Regions from separate parts of the Lactobacillus sp. ESL0677 genome, predicted to be linked through region 2. Evidence: riboswitches for the same ligand, from Rfam matches in the RefSeq annotation. Region 2 holds a riboswitch; the other holds the start of a gene.
What was found. Region 2 has a riboswitch for lysine ahead of OZX76_RS00470 (ABC transporter substrate-binding protein/permease). Riboswitches for the same ligand answer to the same signal wherever they lie in the genome.
Positions count from the first base shown of each region.

Region 1: linked by a shared signal. The riboswitch ahead of OZX76_RS09215 (amino acid permease) and the one ahead of OZX76_RS00470 (ABC transporter substrate-binding protein/permease) in region 2 are both predicted to bind lysine.

Region 1 covers NZ_CP113946.1:1,885,268-1,892,758, reverse strand. Annotated here, with positions in the region: gene OZX76_RS09230 (alpha-glucosidase) at 1-1,009, opposite strand, end outside; gene OZX76_RS09225 (P1 family peptidase) at 1,167-2,240, opposite strand; gene OZX76_RS09220 (C39 family peptidase) at 2,271-3,494, opposite strand; lysine riboswitch at 3,630-3,806, shown strand; gene OZX76_RS09215 (amino acid permease) at 3,905-5,269, shown strand; partial or broken gene OZX76_RS09210 (transposase) at 5,540-5,800, opposite strand; gene OZX76_RS09205 (DUF6198 family protein) at 6,157-6,798, opposite strand; gene OZX76_RS09200 (MarR family winged helix-turn-helix transcriptional regulator) at 6,892-7,350, shown strand.
Region 2 covers NZ_CP113946.1:90,212-97,702, reverse strand. Annotated here, with positions in the region: gene OZX76_RS00505 (NAD-dependent protein deacylase) at 1-463, shown strand, start outside; gene OZX76_RS00500 (methylated-DNA--[protein]-cysteine S-methyltransferase) at 463-954, shown strand; gene OZX76_RS00495 (TerC family protein) at 955-1,734, shown strand; gene OZX76_RS00490 (DUF488 family protein) at 1,729-2,088, opposite strand; gene OZX76_RS00485 (DNA-3-methyladenine glycosylase) at 2,131-2,763, shown strand; gene OZX76_RS00480 (MFS transporter) at 2,875-4,095, shown strand; gene OZX76_RS00475 (pyridoxamine 5'-phosphate oxidase family protein) at 4,162-4,581, opposite strand; lysine riboswitch at 4,775-4,953, shown strand; gene OZX76_RS00470 (ABC transporter substrate-binding protein/permease) at 5,062-6,672, shown strand; gene OZX76_RS00465 (ArgE/DapE family deacylase) at 6,696-7,491, shown strand, end outside.

The DNA of each region.
Region 1 (7,491 bases), 230 kb from region 2:
TTTTAGCTGATTGCACGCGGTACTTGTTGTCATTGCCCCAGCGAGAAATAACTCGCGGGATATCGTGATTTTCCCAAAAAAGACTGTTCCAAGCATGGTTATAATCAAGTTCAGTTTGCCATTTAATGAAGATTTTCTTGAGTTCACTGATGTTAAAAGGACGCAAGTCCCACTTGGACTTGCCAACTTGCTGGTCAATTCCTTGATCTTCAAATTGAAAGACCATTGATAGTTCATGCCTGTCAGGATCGGAATATTGCGTAGCGCCTTTAATGTCGGCACTCCAAGTTTCGCCGACAGTCATAACGTTGCGATGAGCTAATGTGTGTTCGTGCATTTCTTGAATGTAAGTGTGCAACTTGGGGCCATTTTCACGGATTTTCTTATCCGGGTCTTTCCCAATTAACTCAATAACATCCATGCGAAACCCGCCGATGCCCTTATCTAACCAAAAATTCATCATGTCATAGATTTTTTGGCGTAATTTAGGGTTTTTCCAATTTAAGTCAGGTTGTTGGGCCGCAAAAAAGTGAAGATAATATTGTTTAGTCTGCTGGTCGTACTGCCAAGCCGATCCAGAAAAGTCCGACTTCAAATCATTAGGTTCGTGGTTATCAACTGGATCACGCCAAATATAAAAATCGCGGTAAGGATTAGTCTTGCTCTTTCGCGCTTCAATAAACCATGGATGTTTATCTGAAGTATGGTTAACTACGAGGTCCATAATGATTCGAATGTTCCGCTTTTTTGCCTCAGCAATTAATTGTTCCATCTCAGTCATTGTGCCGTATTGCGGGTCAATTTTTTCGTAATCTGCAATGTCATAACCGTTATCAACACCCGGCGATAGGTAAATAGGAGATAGCCAGATGGCATCAATCCCTAACTTTTGTAAATAATCAAGGCGCGAGATGATTCCGCGCAGGTCACCAATTCCGTCGCCATTACTGTCTTGGAAGGATTTGGGATAAATTTGATAGATAACTGCTTTTTTCCACCACGGTGTCATGATATTTTCTCCTATAAAATGTAATCGCTATTATTGGTAATCATTATAGCATTTAACTAGAGGGTAAAATTGTCGTTACCGGTAACAGGAATGTCGTTAAGAAAAATAAGTCATGAAGCAGTTAAGCTTCATGACTTATTGTGTTAGCCGAGATTAATTAAAGTCCCAATTGTTCCTTTAACTTGGTTGCATCTGGGTCGTCACCCAACTCGTTTAACGCATCTGGTAAACCGTAAACAGGTTTACCATCGCAATTGATAAAAGTTTTACCGTGGGCTAATGAACTTAGAATGGCTTCATTAACAATGTCAACGGTAATTCGGAAGTAGCGGTCAATCTTGTCATCGGTGATCGCTTGAATCGAGCTTAACTCTGTTTCCGGGAAGTGACTTACACGATTGGCTGTTGAAAAGGCAAGGGTGATTTCACCGCTGCCGTTACCAGTGAAGGAGCCACTACGGGTAATTCCTACGCTTGAGCGGCGTGCAATTCGCTTTAGCTGCCGGGAATTAAACGGAATATCGGTAGCAATAATTGTGATAATACTGCCTTTTTCCTTATCCTTTCTCATTTGCGTGATTTTTTGACCAATATGTTCGCCGTAAATGTTTAAGTCTTCGCCAAAGCCAAAGTTGGACATTACAAGTGCCCCCATAGTAAAGGTTTTACCATCGATTTCAACTTGCCGTGAAGAAGAACCAATACCACCTTTTAGGTCGTAACAGCACATACCAGTGCCGCCGCCAACAGGTCCTTCTTCAAAACTTGTGTCAGCTGCCGCAAAGGCATCGTTAACGTCAGCTTCTGTTACACCTAAATCACGAATATGGTTGATGGTACTGTCATTACATTCCATAATAATTGGATTAACACTACCAGTTGTCGTTCCAATCTCAGGATTTTCGGCAAGCATTTGCTTAACTAAAGCAGTATAAGCAGTCCCGACACTTAGAGTGTTAGTTAAGACCAGTGGCGTTTCAATCGTTCCAAGTTCTTCGACTTGCACTAGTCCGGTACTCTTGCCAAAACCATTGATTACTTGAACAGCGGCTGGCATTTTTTCCCTGAAAATATTATCTTGGCAAGGTTTAATTACTGTTACACCCGTGTTCAACCGGTCAGTTTTTAATGTTTTGTGACCAACAGTAATGCCGGCAACATCAGTAATTAAATTTTGCGGACCTTGTTTGGCGTCGCTAAGTGCATTTAAAAGTGGTTTATTAAGTCCCATAATTTTTCTTCTTTCTTTAAAAACATTGCTCTACATAATTTCGATGGCCCATGTTCTAACCTTGTATGCTTGCATAAAAGCTGCCTTAGTCAGCCAGTAATGACCATCAATTGGGTCGGAAACATGAAACAAATCTTCGCTAAAGCCGTCTAATAAAACGGCGTGGTTATTTTTGTATGTTTTGCCCCACGGATAAGTGTCTGGATCTGGTTGAGTGAAATTAGTAGTGACATAGGTTAGGACAGGGTTGCCGCGTTTAATAGCGGCAATGAGGTCTGACTCGTGTGCGCCAGTTAAGTCACGCAAGTCTGTAAATTTACGTCCCCAATTTAATAAGGCAGACGGAAAGATTGCTTCAAAACGTCCCGTGACATTTTCGTAAGGTGAACCGCCAAAACCATGATACGGATTATAATCTGGAGCCAGCGGCATTTCATCGATAAAAGTTTGATAATCCGTTGTTTCCAACTTGTGCTGGTAATGAAGTCCCATTAATAAGGCGGCAGCTTCACAACCGTTTTGAACGCCCCAAAACATCTGGTTAATATTTTCGGTAATAAGCAGGTGTGGTTGCTGGGGGGTTAAGTGGCTGGGATAGTTATGCAAGATGCAATCAGTTGTCGGAATAAAAGTATCGGGAGCAATTTGAAGATATTCATTGCCAAATATATCCTCTTTGATTGCTTTAATCTGTAGCGATGTTGCTTGGTTAATTTTCTGCAAGTTTTGCCCTAAGTGATTGCACGCAATTGTGCCGCAAGGATTAACAATCAGCGTTTTTTCTTGGCATAAATCATGAGTACGTGTAATTAACGGCTCGCCGTCAAGCCAGATATCACATTTATTAACCCAAGTACCAGCTGAAGTTATAAGCCAAGTTTGCTGAAATATATCTTCTCCCTGACCGATAAATTGCAAATTACTGGTTAATGGTAACTTTTTAAGTAGTTGATGCTGCTGGGAATAAAAACTAGTTCCGTGGCAGTTTTTGACTTTTCCCCATTTAACTTGAGTAAAAAGTACAAGTTTATTAAAATAATTTAATCCTTTAAAATATGCATCGCTAAATAAAAGCAATCCTTGTGAAGTATCGAAGTAAATATTTTGACTATCATCTTTAACTAAATTATCGGTTAATAATTCTTGATTTAATTTACAAGGCACTGCAACTTGAAAATTAACATTAGTTAGAACAGCTGCTTGGTTACTAACAACAATAGGTTGTGCGTTGTGAAAGTGATGAATGATTTCCATGCAGGACTCCTTTCAAGTGATTAAATCTATCATAGCATATTATTTCTAATAAAATTGGAATAAGTTAAATAATTATTAAAGCAATGTATTGACAAATAATGCTTTTTGTCCTAATCTTTTTTTAAGTTAAGGAGCCAACATATTAGAGGTTGCGATAATTACTAACTTAGCAGGAGTACACAAAAGCAAAGATTGTTAATCGAAGAATTATCGCCGAAATCAAGAATTTGTTTGTGCAAGTTTTTGGTTGGGTTGCAGGACAATATCTTGCAAACTGTCTTGGATTATTGCCCAAGGAGCGCTATTTGATTTGTCTAAAATGATTAATTATAGCCTTGTTGTTTTTAGGACAATGAGGTTTTTGTTTGTGCAACTTTTTAAGTTGGCCTGATTTTTTAAGAGGTGTTATTTTGAAGGAAAAGAGTGAAGAGAACGCGCCGCAGCTGAAGAAGACAATTGGTGTGTTTGGTGGGAGTAATATTTTAATTGGGATTATGATTGGCTCAGGTATTTTTTACATTGGGTCGTATGTCTTGCAACGGTCACAAATGTCGATGGGCTATGCACTTTTGGCATGGCTAGTTGGTGGTCTAGTTACATTAATGGGAAGTCTGTGCTTTGCGGAATTAGGAGCAATGAATCCCGAAACTGGTGGGATTTACGTTTATTTGTCAGATGCATATTCACCAGTAATTGGTTATATGTTTACCTTTCAAAGTATGGTGATTGGTGGCCCTGGGTCAATTGCGGCGATTGCGATTGCATTGCCGATGGCTTTGACGACCTTTTTCCACTTTGATGATTTAACTGTAAAAACAGTTGCAATTTTATTAATTGTTATTTTCACAGTTATTAATTATTTTGGTGTTAATGTTGGTGAATGGGTGCAAAATTTCTTCACGGTGCTAAAGATTTTGCCATTAGTTTTAATTATTGGTCTGGGTGTCTTTTTTGGTCACTATATGCCTAATTTGTCACTGTCATTACCTGCTGGTCATGGTAATGTGATTGATATTATTCAAATGGTGGCCTTTGCGGTAATCGCATCTCTTTGGGCATTTGAGGGCTGGACTAACTTGAACACAGTTGCCGGTGAAATGAAAAACCCGCAAAAGAACCTGCCGCGAGCATTGATTTTATCGGTTGGTTTTACAACAGTTGTTTATGTGTTGTTCAACTTTGCGATTTATCGTTCATTACCTGCTAAAGCAATTGCTAAGTCAATTAGGGCTGGTCAATTGTACTTAGGGACTAATGTGGCCCAGACATTTATGGGCTATGCAGGTACAATTTTGGTTGCTGTAACAATGGTTTTGGCAATGATTAGTTCATTAAACGGAATGATTTTAGCCTTTTCACGTTATTACTATGCCGTTTCTAAAGATGGCTTATTATGGAAGACATTTGAGCATATTCATCCAAAATACCGGACACCTGATCACGGCTTAATTATGCAAATGATTATTTCAATTGCGCTCGTTTTAACACGAGACTTAAATGAATTGACTTCCTTAGTTGTCTTCAGTGGAGCAATTTTTAATCTGTTATCAATTTTAGCCGTTCCGGTTCTACGTCACCGCAAACCAAATGTCACAAGACCATACAAAGTTTGGGCTTATCCGTGGACAGTTATCATTGCTGTTATTGCCTTCTTAATTATTTTGATTAACAATTTCTTTGATGATCCAGTGACTTCATTGTTAGGTTTACTAATTCCAGCAATTTCTGTTGGTGTTTATTACTACTTTAGACATAAGTACCCAGTTAATGAGTAGAACTAGAAGTAAATAATGACTAAAGAAAAAATTATTGCAGAAGCCAAGGCGATCAAGCCCGACCCAAGTTTTTTGAATATAACTGAAACTTGAAAGCAGTAAAACTAGCCAAATCCTCTGTGAGATTTGGCTTTTTTTGTCCTAAATTATGTTTTATTTGCGTCCATCCAGCTGATTTTGGATAAATCTTGGTAGTAGCTTAATAAAGTTATCTATTACTTGCCCAATCTTTTTTGTAATTTCTTCTTTGACTGCTTTTAGCGCAGTTAGCAGGTAGACCAATGCTTCTTCGCAGGCTAAATCTGGTAATGCATCATTCATTAGATAGAACAAATCTCCGATTGTTCGTTCATCAACTGTCTGTCTTTGCTGCCATGCTAGTAACTCATAAGTTAAGGCGGTAATGGCAAAGTAGCCGCATTTTCCATCATAACTTTGAATCTGTGATTTATCTAAAGTTAGATACTGCTTAGCTGCTTTGAAGAAAGTCTCTATTTGCCATCTGCTGCCATAAAGCTGAATAATTTTTTTGACCGCAATTGATGTTTGGTAGTAGCCAAACAAAGTAATTTCTGCCGGTTGATCAAAACGGCATAAAGATTTTCTAGCAAAATGTGACTTGATCAGCCATTTGATTTACCCGAGCAAATAATTTAAAAGCGAAAACTACAAATAGCAGCAGGTGAAGGCTTAAAGATTATTACCCACAAAAAGTTGACACTAACACGCTATTCTAGGTAACTGCTAGCTTTCAAGTTTCAGATTTATAATAAAATTGAACTAAATTAATTATTAAAGTAATATACTGAAAAATAATATTTTTCAAATTAAGAAGTCAACATAGTGGGGCTTCTGATAATTTTTAACTTAGCAGGAGCGCTATTTTATTAGCTTAACTTACTTTTGATACTGCGAAATAGTTTTACAAGTGGGCCAACACAAAGAGCGGATATAATTGTTCCTTCACGAATACCAACTAAAGAATGAAAGTAGATTAGTGCAATTGCTAATGCAATAACGACCATACTAAAGTCAACAATTACTTTAGTAACTGCAAATTTTTTCTTTAATGACCAAGCCATTGCTCTGGCCAAACCTTCTCCGGGTAAAATAATTGAACTTGAAGATATCTCTAAGAATACACCAATTGCTAATATGACAATACTTAAGATTGTTAAACTAATTTGTTCTAAGTAATTATGTGGTTTAACAAAACTGAAAACTTTCATGAAAAAATCAATTAAAAAGCCAAAGCAACTTCCCGGAATAATCTGAAGTAAATTGAGAGTACTAAAATCTCTTCTTAAAAACAGGGCCTCTAATAAAACTAAGATTATCATAAAAATAATGGTTAAATTGCCGATCGATACTGGTAAAAGATAGCTGACAACATTAGGGATACTGGCAATTGGCGATGTTCCTAGAGCAGCCAGCTTTGACAAGGATACACCAATTGCCATGATACTTAGACCACAAAATAAAATTAATAGATTACGAGGGTGAAAAGCTTTGATTAAACTGTTTTCCAAATTAGCAACTTCCTTTATAATATAAATGATTAATTTATATTATAGTTTATCATCAATTTAGTGGATAAGTCCATTAATTGACTAGAGGTATGTATGAAATATTATTATTTAAGTAAATTTATTGCTGGTATTTATCGGCAATCCAAAAATGAATTTAACCAGCAGCTTGCAAATTTGAACTTACGAGCAACCCAAAGTGATTTGCTATTATTTATTGTTGAGCATCCTAATTTGATGCAGCGTGAGATAGCTCAACAAATGGTGATTGATCCTAGTTTGTTAGCTAAAGATTTGCAAGTATTATTGCACCAGAAATTGATTACACGTAATAAAGATAGTGCTGATGGACGTGTTAAGCGGATTACAGCTACAACTAACGGTAAAAGTGAAGTACTTAAATTAAAACAGGTGATGGAAACGTGGTGGCAGAATTTATTTGCACAACATCAAGAATTAAATACTACTGAATTTTTTAAACAACTAGAAATGGGGTATCAAGCTATTTGCTTTCGTGATACTAATGTATCATCAGTTGTTAATAAGCATAATTAATTTTACTAGAATAATTAATTAATAAAGAATAACGCTGATAAAAAATATGTAAATAACTATTGAAATCGCTTTAATACTGATTTATAATTTTAAGAGTAAATAAGCGTGTTACTGATTCGATCAGGCATAAACCTATAAATA
Region 2 (7,491 bases):
GCCGAATGCAATCCACCAAAAAATTGCCGAGCTTTGTAACGACAAGGGCGATTTAATTACCCAAAACGTTGACCACCTTGATACAAAGGCTGGCAATCAGCACGTGACCGAATTTCACGGTAGCTTGTATAATATCTACTGCACCAAGTGCCACCAACCTGTTTCCTATACGGAATACGCCAAAAGCTACCGGCATGAGAATTGCGGCGGCATCATTCGTCCCGGTATCGTGCTTTATGGCGAAGCTATCAACGGCGATAATCTATCTAAGTCCGTTAATGCCATGCAAAATTCTGATTTAGTAATTATTTCTGGTACCAGCTTTGTCGTTTATCCGTTTGCCCAGTTGTTGTCTTACCGCCAAAATGGCGCCAAAATCTGGGCAATTAACAAGACTGAAATCCCTGCTGCCGGAATTTCTTCAATTATTGCTGACGCGCTGGACGTTTTTGACCAAATTTAATGCTTTATTATACAAATTTAGCCATTGACCATGTGACTTTTCAATTAGTCGCAGATGAAAGCGGCCTTACTTATGTTGGGCAAACAAACGCAGCAACTTTGCCACTAAGTCACTTTTATCCAGGCGAAAAGTTACTGGCTGACCGGGCGAGACTCACACCTTATGTCCAAGAATTACAGGAATTTTTAACTGGAACTAGGAAAGAGTTCGATGTGCCGCTAAGTATTAGCCAGATAGTCACGCCTTGGCAGCGAAAAGTCCTTGAGCAAGTAAGACAAATCCCTTATGGTCAGACAATCAGTTATCGAGAATTGGCTCAGGCGATTAAGCAGCCGCAAGCTGTTCGAGCAGTGGCTCACGCGGTTGCTCTGAATCCTGTTTTGTTTTTCATCCCGTGCCATCGCGTAATTCATGCCGATGGTACTTATGGTCAGTATCGTCTTGGCAATGATTACAAGAAACACCTCATCAATTTAGAAAAGAGTTTTTAGATGTCAATTATTAAAATGTATGCCCCCTTTTTCAGCGCTAGCAATTGGCTGCACGTCTTAACTAGCGGCAAGGATTGGATGATTATTCTTACCCTGATTTTGATGGAGTGCCTGTTGTCTGTTGACAATGCAGTCGTTTTAGCCGCGCAGACAAAGGTCTTACCTGATAAAAAGCAGCAAGAAAAGTCCTTGTTTTACGGTCTTTGGGGCGCATATATTTTCCGCTTTATCGTTATTGGGATCGGAACTTACCTGATTAATTTTTGGGAGATTAAATTAGCCGGTAGCTTCTACCTGTTTTACCTCGCCATCAAATTTTTCTATGACCAACGCCACCCGCAAAAAGCGGCCACAAAAGAAAAAGCCGAAAAAGAAAAGATTTTGACTCATCAAAAAAAGAAGGGCAAGCATGTCTTGTCCCTCTTTTGGCGCACAGTTATTTCAATTGAAGCAATGGATATTGTCTTTTCAATTGACTCAGTTTTAGCAGCACTGGCCGTTTCCAGCAATCCAGTAGTTGTTCTAATCGGCGGAATGATTGGGATTTTGTGCATGCGGGGCGTAGCCGAAGTCATCATCAGACTGATGGATATTATTCCGGAATTACAACCAATGGCCTACATCTTAATTGGGATTATTGCACTTAAACTGCTACTATCACTGCCGCCATTTAATTACGAACTCCCCAACACACTGTTCGCAATGATTGTCTTTGGCATTCTTTTACTGACGATTGCCTTTCACTTCTGGCGGATTAAACGCCACGGCCATAAACTATAAGGACTGCAGCACATATTCTTTGAGTACAACCGCCTGGTTGTGCTCTTTATTTTTAGCACCATATAAAAACAAGACATCCTGCTTAGTCAGCTGCGTTTTTATTAATTCTAAAAATTGCGGCAGCGCCGGATTTTCCTGTAACTGCGCAAGATATTTTTGCTTAAAAGAGGCAAACTTTGCATCTTCATGATTAAACCATTTGCGCAAGTCGCTACTTGGACCCACTTCTTTTGCCCATTCATCCAAGTTAGCCTTAGCCTTACTCATCCCGCGTGGCCATAACCGATCAACTAAAATTCGGTAACCAGCTGGTTGTTCATGATCATAAATTCGCACTAATTTAATTTCTGTCATTATTATTTCCCTTTTATTTTCAATATTTTACTAGGAAGAAAAATGAATTATTCCACATACTTTACCAACAATTCTACCGCCAAAATCACCGCTGACCTAATCGGACGGCCTTTAACTTACAATGACGGCCAGCATTTAATGGGCGGCTATATCGTTGAAACCGAAGCCTATTTGGGCGCTCGCGATCGCGCCGCGCATTCATATGGCAATCGCCGCAGTCCAGCTAACGAAGGCTTGTACCGCGCTGGCGGCACCATTTATATCTATAGCCAAAGGCAATATTTTTTCTTTGATGTGGCTACACAAGAACTAGATGAACCACAGGGAATTTTAATTAGAGCAATTGAGCCTGCATGGGGCATTGAGCAAATGACTGCCAATCGCGGTGGCAAAAGTGGGGTTTTACTAACCAATGGCCCCGCTAAAATGATGCAGGCCTTTGGTATTCATGATAAACATTGGAACCTACGCTTTTTAGATGATTCACCATTTAGCATCGACCTAGACAATGCTCACAAAAAGCATGCAGCTAAAATCATTGCTGGGCCGCGAGTTGGCATTAATCAATCTGAACCAGAATGGGCACAAAAGCCTTTACGTTATTATGTCGCTGGCAATCCCTATGTTTCAAGAATGAAAAAACGTGATTACACAGAAAATCATGGTTGGAAATAAATTTTTGTTGGTTTCAAAAAGTTCTATCCACATTAAAGCATATTTAACATTATTGAAATTTACTCATATTTAGCTCATAATAATTACATAATATTTTTACAGGAGCTAAATATGAAAAAAGTACGTAACTCTTCCCTTTTACCAATCATGGCATTAATTTCTAATCTGGGTGACCTATCTGTTAGTATTGGCGGTTCAATCTTAATCGCTTCTTTTTCACGGTCGGTAACTGTCAACAGCATCTTTTCTAGCTTAGAATCGTTTGGCATCATCATTCTGACACTTTTTGTTGGTTCCACAATGGATCGCATTAGTAAGAAAAAAGCCCTGCAAATCACCTATCCAATGCTGGGCTTAATCTTACTAATTCCCTTTTTCTTTAATGACGTTTATTTTATTTATGCCTACATTGGCTGCGACATCGTCATGACTTTTATCGCACTTTTTGCTCAGTCTGCATATAATGGTGCCACCAAGCGCTTTATTCCCGATGAACAAGTTGACATGGTAATTGGTAAGAATACAACTTTCGGCAATATTGGCTTAATTTTAAGTTACTTAGCAATTGGCTGTGCCTATGTTCTGGCTAGCAAGCTTAACGATAGCTCAATTATCTACAAATTTTTATTACTTGTTGGTAGTATCGCCTACCTGTTATTTACGATTCCAACTAGTTTACTAGACGAGAGCTACGATCCCAATCTGATTGGTCATGATCTAGCCACTAATTCAACCTTAGCGCAAATCAAAAAGATTTATCACATGATTAAAACTAATACCGGCTTACGCAGCTCAATTATCCTAGCAATTTTTATTAGCTTATTGATGGGTTATTTTAATAGTCTAATGGTCTACCTGTGGAGTAGTATTGATCCCCAGTATACCAACATTGTCTATTTAATTGTCGATTATGCCATTGGCACCATCTTAGGCAACCTCGTTTTGCGGATCAAATTAAATTTCAAGAAAAGCATGGTGCTCATTACTTTACCCGCACTATGTTTAATCGTTTTTGCCGTTAGTCCCAGCGTTTACACTTTAAGCATTTGTATTATTGCTGTCATGCTTAGCTGCATCCCTGTTAGCACGTGGATTTCACGGATTCGAATTAGACGGACTGAAGTTACAATTCAATCTGGTCAAGCTAGCTTTATCACCTTTGGTTCTTCAATTCTTGACGTCTTCTTCGGAACAATTGTTGCTGGCATTTTTGACTTACTTAAAAAGCCACTTTTACTGCCAGCATTTATTGCGATTATTACCGTCTTTGTCTTCCTAATTCTCGGTAAAGACATGACGGCATACGAAAAGACCCCTGTTGTTAAAAATTAAAAATCAGCACAAAAAAACACGCTAGGCAATTCTGTCTAGCGTGTTTAAGATTAGTTATTCAGTTTATTAGTAACCGCGGCGTTCTGGTGCACCTTCAACCAATAAGTCACCAGCTTCTGGAACATGTCCTAATTGATAAATTCTTTCAACATCAATTACAACAATGGCTGTACCATCGCCAAGGCTGCCCTTTTCCTTAGCAGCTTTATATTCTTCTGAGCCAGGTTGGTAAACATGAGCTGTACCTTCAAAGCGGTAGCCAGTTCCAGCTGCCTTGTTTGATACAGCAACGGCTGCCTTACCAGTAGCCTTTAAGTTTTCGTAAGCAGTCTTACTTGTCCATTCAACGTAAGCTAAGTGTTCATCATCGTAAACCTTTAATGAACCCTTAGGACCTACTTGAGGATTACCATCTTTGTCAGCTGTTGCTAAGAAAGGAAATTCGCTTGTTACTAAATCTTGCATTTCTTGTGTTAATTTTGCCATCTATATGACCTCCTGAAAATCTTACATAACCTTGCTTATATATACACTATAAAGTAGTCACTTACAAAATACAAGTAAGATGCTTACTATTTGTTTTTAAGTCTAAAATTAAATATTATTAAATTATTTTTTAATAATATAGTTGACAATCATCAAAATTTAATTTAGTATTTTCATCAAGTTAAATAATTTCCAATGCAATAGAGGTCGCGACAATTACGAACCTAATCTAAGCACGCGTGATGCAAAGATGATTAGTGTCAAGAATTGCCGCCGAAACCAAAATTTTATCCGCCGTAAGATTCTGGTTGGGCTGCAGGAACAGATTCTGCAGACTGTCCCAAGTTAATCTTGGGGAGCGCTATATGATTTGTCTAGATATGATTGATTATACCTCGTTGTCTTGAAAGATAACGAGGTTTTTTATTTACGCTTTTTATTGTATTGGCTTTATTTGAAAAATATTTGGAGGTTTTCAAAATGAAGTCAAGATATAAGTGGTTAACCGCAATTTTTGCAGTCCTAATCAGTTTTACCATCAGTGCATTTTTTAATATTCCCTCAGTCCAAGCTGCTAAAAAAGACGATGGGGTATTGAAGGTCGCAATGGAAGCTAACTACTCGCCCAACAATTGGACCCAAACTACATCGGCTAATGGTGCCGTCCCAATTGACGGCTCACATACCTATGCCAACGGCTATGATGTTAAGATTGCCAAAATTATTGGTAAAAAGTTGCATCGTAAAGTAGTCGTACTTAAGACTGAATGGGATGGACTACTCCCCTCATTAACCAGTGGCAAGGCCGACTTAATTATTGCCGGAATGAGCCCAACACCTGAGAGAGCTAAAGCAATTAACTTTACCAATGCTTATTGGAGCGGTATTTTTGTTGTAATTACTAAGAAGACTAGCAGATTCGCCAATGCCAAGAAGTTGACAGACTTTAAAGGGGCTAAATTAACCTCACAACAAGGTACGTTTCACTATAAATTAATTAACCAATTGCCCGGAGTTAAGAAGGAACCTGCCATGAGTGACTTCTCTGCAATGCGGCAAAGTCTGGTTTCTGGGACAATCGACGGCTATATCGCTGACTCAACCGAAGCCATTTCATTCAAAATGGTTGATCCGGACATTAAGGCGGTAAAACTTAATCCAATGCATGGCTTCCATGTCACCAAGGAACAGATGGTTTCTTCAATCGGTGTTGCTAAGACTAATCCTAAGCTGCTTAAAGACGTTAACCAGATCTTAGCAGGGATTTCTACTAAAAAACGCCAAGAATTAATGACGGCAGCTATTAAAGAACAACCTAAGACAACTTCAAAGAAGGGTAAAAATGGTAAGCCAGAGCCGTGGCTTATCTCCATGCTCAAGCAATACGGCGGCATGATTATGAGCGGGATTGGCATGACCTTATTACTAGCAGCTGTCGGAACAGTTGCTGGCTTCCTAATCGGCTTAGTCGTTGGAATTGTCCGCACAATTCCTGAACCTACTACTCGCGGTAAGCGTTGGAGCTTGAAATTTATTAATTGGCTCCTATCAGTTTATATTGAAGTCTTTCGGGGTACGCCAATGATGGTTCAAGCGGCCGTAATTTACTATGGTATTGCGCAATTCTGGCATCTTAATATTGACAGAACTGCCGCTGCTTTAATCATTGTTTCGATTAATACTGGCGCATATTTGGCCGAAATTATCCGCGGCGGGATTATTTCCACTCCTGATGGTCAATTCGAGGCGGCCAGTGCGCTGGGAATGACTCACAGCCAAAGAATGTGGCACATTATTCTGCCGCAAGCAATCAGAAATTGCCTTCCTTCAATTACCAACGAGTTCATTGTAAACATCAAGGATACTTCAGTTTTGAGCATTATTTCTGTTTCCGAATTATTCTTCGTTGGTTCCACAATTGCCAGTCAAAGTTTCAAGTTCTTCCCAACCTACCTGACAATTTCCGCAATTTACCTGATTTTAACCTTTACTATCACGCGGATTTTCAACTTAATTGAAAAACACCTCGATGGCAATCAGAATTACAATTTAATGGCCAACCAGATTCAAGTTGGTACACAAGACAAATAATTATTTAATTGATAGGAATTACTATGGATAGACAGAGACAAATTAAGTTATTACAGGATTTAATCCAAATAGAAACCATTGACGACCACGAAAAAAGAGTCGTTGACTATGTTGCGCAGCTATTCGCGCCTTTTGGTGATCGCGTTCGCATGACACGTGTTCCCTACCAAGGTGATCGCGAAAGTGCGGTTATCTCAATTGGCCCCACTGACGGCAATTTCAAGCTCGGCTTTTCCGGTCATATGGACGTGGTTAACCTTGGTAATCGTGCAGCTTGGCGTGATGATCCGTTTTCTGGTAAATTGTACGACCATGACACCAAAATGTACGGCCGGGGCACGACAGATATGAAGAGCGGCTTAGCGGGGATGATTGGCACGCTCATCACTCTACTCGAAGATAACGTGCCTTTAACAGGGGAATTGCGTTTATTAATGTCTGTTGGTGAAGAAACTGGGCAATGGGGCGCTGAAGAATTAACTAGGGAAGGCTTTATTGACGATTTAGACGTTATTGTCATCGGTGAAGACTCCAACCTTGATATTTCTTATTCCAATAATGGCGACATTGATTACACTGTCACCTCTTACGGCAAAGTCGCTCACTCTGCCCAATTAAATGTTCTCAACGCTATTGATAGCATGACCGATTTTATCCAATTAGCCAACAAAAAATTACGTCACTTGCCACTAGTCCATGAAAAGTTAGGTCCTGTACTGCACAACATCACAATGATTTCTGGCGGTGATCAAGTTAACAGTATGCCTGACAAAATTGTTGCTCGCGGCAACATTCGCATTAACCCGTTCTACACGGTTA